Regions from separate parts of the Diaphorobacter sp. MNS-0 genome, predicted to be linked through region 2. Evidence: riboswitches for the same ligand, from Rfam matches in the RefSeq annotation. Region 2 holds a riboswitch; the other holds the start of a gene.
What was found. Region 2 has a riboswitch for glycine ahead of gcvT (glycine cleavage system aminomethyltransferase GcvT). Riboswitches for the same ligand answer to the same signal wherever they lie in the genome.
Positions count from the first base shown of each region.

Region 1: it holds a riboswitch for glycine, as region 2 does, so the genes downstream of both, K2L43_RS17130 (D-amino acid dehydrogenase) here and gcvT (glycine cleavage system aminomethyltransferase GcvT) in region 2, are expected to answer to the same signal.

Region 1 covers NZ_CP080761.1:3,611,654-3,614,043, reverse strand. The annotation lists gene K2L43_RS17130 (D-amino acid dehydrogenase) at 1-917, opposite strand, end outside; glycine riboswitch at 1,011-1,122, opposite strand; gene K2L43_RS17125 (peroxidase-related enzyme) at 1,294-2,390, opposite strand, start outside.
Region 2 covers NZ_CP080761.1:2,089,497-2,091,886, reverse strand. The annotation lists gene gcvT (glycine cleavage system aminomethyltransferase GcvT) at 6-1,136, opposite strand; glycine riboswitch at 1,181-1,295, opposite strand; glycine riboswitch at 1,315-1,407, opposite strand; gene K2L43_RS10005 (TRAP transporter large permease) at 1,414-2,390, opposite strand, start outside.

The DNA of each region.
Region 1 (2,390 bases), 1.5 Mb from region 2:
ACCAGCTTGTACTCATCGTCCGTCAGGCTCACCTGGTAGGCGGCGGCCGTGTCGCGCACCGGCAGCGTCACCGAATAGCCCTTGGCCGGGTAGATGGGCAGGCGCAGGCCCAGGGGCTGGGCCAGCAGCGGGGTGAATGCGCCCAGCGCCAGCACGTAGGCGTCGCCGCGCAAGCGCTCGTAGCCGCCGGCCTCGTTGGTGATCTCCACATGGTCGATGGCGCCGCCCGCCGGGTGCAGCGCGGTGATGTGGCAGCCCAGGCGGAATTGCACGCCCGCGGCCTGGGCCACGCCGGCCAGCGCGCGCGTGAACAGGTGGGCGTCGCCGGACTCGTCCTCCGCCGTGTAGGTGGCGCCCGCCAGCTGCGGGCGGACGTGGGCCAGGGCTGGCTCGATGCGCACGGCCTCGTCGGCATCCACCACGCGGCGGTGGCAGCCCAGCGCACGCATCTGCTCGGCGGGCGCCAGCGCGGCGTCGAACTCCTGGGCGCTGGTGTAGAAGTGCAGGATGCCCTGCGTGCGCTGGTCGTACTGCAGGCCCGTGTCGGTGCGCAGTTGCTGCAGCGTGCTGCGGCTGTAGCTGCCCAGGCTCACGATCTGCTCGATGTTGTGGCGCGTGCGCGCGGGCGTGCATTCGCGCAGGAATTGCAGGCCCCAAAGCCACTGGCGCATGTCCGCGCGCAAGCGAAACAAGAGCGGCGCATCCTCTTTGCCCAGCCACTGCAGCACCTTGAGCGGCGCGCCGGGGTTGGCCCAGGGCTCGGCGTGGCTGACCGAGATCTGGCCGCCGTTGGCGAAGCTGGTTTCCGCACCGGGCACAGCCTGCCGGTCGATGACGGTGACCTCGTGGCCGAGTTGCTGGAGGAAGTACGCAGAGGTGGTGCCGACGACGCCGGCGCCCAGAACGATCACGCGCATGGTTTACAAGCCTTTTTCAAGGTTTGCGCAGGCAGGGCAAGCGCGAGCAGCTATTGAATGAATAGCGAACAGCGGGCGCGACATGGCCTGGCTGCCGCTCCCCCTGTCCTTGGTACCTGAGAGATTCATGCCGCGCGGGACCGTGCGCGGCACTTGCTCCTTCGGTGCGCCACGGCGGGCGTGGCGGCTCTCCAGACGGCTGTGTGGGTGTGCAGTACGGAACCTGAGCGTGTATGGGAGTTTGCGCCTTCGGTGAAACGGCACATGGCCGTTTGCTCTCCTGCGCCGGCCATCGTAGCGGCCCGGGCGCGGCGCCCCCAGCGGGCTAACCCTCAGACCATGAACACGCTCTCAGGGCGGGGCGCTGGGTGCATGCTCAGGGGTAGACCGCTTCGCCCAGGTTGAGCATGAGGCGGTTGGCCCAGGCGAACAGCGCGGCGGCGTGCACCGTGTCCAGGATTTCCAGGTCGCTCAGGCCCGCGGCGCGCAGCGGCGCGAGGTGCTGCGGCCCGAATGCACCGGGCGCGCGCGTGAGCGCGGCGCTGGCCTGCGCCAGGGCGCGCTCGCGGGCGTTGGTGCCGGCGCTGTCGGGGTCGGTGAAGATCTGCGCGATCACGTCGTTGCGCTTGGCCAGCTGCTCGAAGCGCTGCGCATGCACCGACGCGCAGTACACGCAGCCGTTGATGCGCGAGACCACGGTGGTGGCCACCTCGCGCTCGGCGCGCGGCAGGCCGCCAGGCGCATACATGATGGCGTTGAACGCCTCTGAGCGCTCGGCCAGCACGCGGGGCTGGTGCGCCAGCACGAGGTAGAAGTCCGACGTGCGTGCCTTGGGGTGGCTTGCGTCCAGCACGGCGTTCTGCTCGGCGCTGGCGGTGGCGGGGTCCACTACGGGCAGCCAGGCCTTCCAGTCCAGCGTCTCGCTGGTGTAGCCGGCCAGGCGCAGCGGCTCGCCGGGCGGGGGCAGGTTGGCGGGGTGCACGAAGGGCGCTTCTGGCGTTGTGGCGGCAGCGACCGGCTTGGCTGCGGTGCCCGCGGGGCCGAGGGCGGCCAGCGCCGCCACGCCGGCCACCAACCGCGCCTGGTAGGCCACGAAGCCGATGAGCTGCGCGAGCAGCACCACGTCCGGCGTGGCGAGGCCCGCCTGGGGCAGGGCGAGCAGGGCCGCGCGGTCGGCCGCAGCGGGCTGCGTGGCCAGCAGCTGCGTGAAATGCGTGATGGCTTGCCAGCGGGCATCCGCCGCGGGGGCGGGCAGGCCGGCCAGGCGCGCGCCGTAATGGTCGGCCAGCGTTGCCACGCCGCTGGCGGCCGCCACGGCCTGGGCCACGGACAGGCGCTCGGCCAGCGCCAGGCCCCCGGGCAGTGCTGGCGCGAGCAGCAGGTCTTCGCAGGCCTGGGTGGCGGTGATGGCCTTGGCGCGCTGTTGGCGCGCGGCCTGGGCATGGGGGGCATGGCCCAAACGGGCGAGCTGGT
Region 2 (2,390 bases):
TGAATTCAGCCGCGGTAGTAGCGTGTGGGAACAAAGGGCGTGGCAGCCACTTCCATGGGCACGGCCTTGCCGCGCACCATGGCGTTCATACGGGTGCCGGGGGCGGCATGGGCGGGCATTACGTAGGCCAGGGCGATGGGCTTGTCGGCAGTGGGGGCCAGCAGGCCGCTGGTGACTTCGCCGATGCGCTCGCCCGACTCGTTTTGCAACTCGGTGTGCTCACGCACGGGCACGCGCTCCAGCGCCACCAGGCCCACGCGCTTGCGCGTGAGGGTGGCCGGGCTGTCGATCTGGGCCAGCACCTTGTCGGCACCGGGAAAACCGCCAGCGCGCGCGCCGCCTGTACGGCGCACCTTCTGGATGGCCCAGTTCAGGCCGGCTTCGGGTGGGGTGGTAGTGGTGTCGATGTCGTTGCCATATAGGCACAAGCCGGCTTCCAGGCGCAGCGAATTGCGTGCGCCCAGGCCGATGGGCTTGACCTCGGGCTGGGCCAGCAGCGTGCGCGCCAGGGCCTCGGCCTGCGTGGCGGGCACCGAGATCTCGAAGCCGTCCTCTCCGGTGTAGCCGCTGCGCGTCACGAAGCACTGCGCCCCCGCGATGTCGAAATGCCCGCCGGTCATGAACACCAGTTTGTCCACGCCTGGTGCCAGACGCGCGAGCACCGCAGCCGCCTGTGGGCCCTGCAGCGCGAGCAGGGCCTGGTCGGGCATGGGAATCACCTGGCAGCGTTGGCCGATGCGCTCCTGGATGTGGGCAATGTCGCCCACCTTGCAGGCGCCGTTGACGATCACGAAGAGCTCGTCCTGCGCCATGCGGAAGAACATGAGGTCGTCGATGATGCCGCCCTCGTCATTGAGGAGCAGGCCGTAGCGCTGCTTGCCCACGGGCAGGTCGACCACGTCCACGGGCGTCAGCGTCTCGAACGCGGCAGCGGCGTCAGGGCCGACCAGCTTGAGCTGCCCCATGTGCGACACGTCGAACAGGCCGGCCGCCGTGCGCGTGTGGTGGTGCTCGGCCATCAGGCCCATGGGGTATTGCACGGGCATGGAGTAGCCGGCGAAGGGCACCATGCGGGCGCCCAGTTCGATGTGCAGGGCGTTGAGGGGAGTGGTGAGCAGGTCGGACATGGCGGACATGGCAATGGGCGAAGGCAAATGGTGGAGCGATCTCTCGATCGCCGATTTGCCCCGCTGTCCGCTTTACCTGAGAGATTCACCCCGCCTGCATGGCATGTCGCGGGGCTTGCTCCTTCGGTGGGCCGCATGCTGCTGCGGCCTCTCTCCAGCAAGGGAAACACCCGCATCCCTGCGGGCGTGTCGCCAGTCCTTTTGCCTGAGCGTTCGGCTGCTGCCTGCGCCTTCGGCGGCCCGGCCCTGAGGGGCGCGGACTCTCTCCTGACGGGACGGATTCTATCTATTTTGCGTACACGAGATCACGCAGGGCCAATGAAAGCGATGGCACGTAGGTGATGACCAGGAGGCACAGCAGGACCACGCCCACGAACGGCAGCAGGTGGGCGACGATGCGATCCAGAGAGATGCGCGCCACCGTGCACGCCGCGAACAGGTTCACGCCGAAGGGTGGCGTGATCATGCCGAGCGCCAGGTTCACCACCATGATCAGCCCGAAGTGCACCGGGTCCACGCCGAAGTGCTGGGCCACCGGCGCCAGGATCGGCGCCAGCACGATGATGGCGGCGCTGGTCTCGATGAACATGCCGATCACGAACAGCGCGGCATTCACGCCCAGCAGGAACAGCGCGGGCGACTGCAGCACCTCCTGCAGCCAGCGGCCGATGGCGTCCGGCACGCCAGCGCGCGTGATGAGGAAGGCAAACAGGCCCGCATTGGCAATGATGAACATGATCACCGCCGACGAGATGGCCGACTTGCGTAGGATGGCGAACAGGTCCGCGACGCGGATCTCGCGGTAGATCAGCATGCCCACCACCAGCGCGTAGAACACGGCCACGGCAGAGGCCTCGGTGGGCGTGAACACGCCGCCGTAGATGCCGCCCAGGATGATGACTGGCATCAGCAGTGCCCAGCCCGCCTGCAGCAGCGCGCGGCCGAAGGGCATGCGCCCGTCGCCGTCATGCTTGCCCCAGCCCTTGTACTTGCAATACACCCAGACGAACAGCATCAGCGCACCGCTGATCAGGATGCCGGGGCCGAAGCCGGCGATGAACAGCTCGCCGATCGATACCTCGGCCGCCACGCCGTACAGGATCATGGGGATCGACGGCGGGATGATCACACCCAGCTCGGCACTGGTGGCCTGCAGCGCGGCCGCGTAGCTGGTGGGGTAGCCATGCTTGATGAGCGCAGGAATCAGGATGGCGCCGATGGCGAACGTGGTCGCCACCGATGACCCTGAGACGGCCGCGAAGA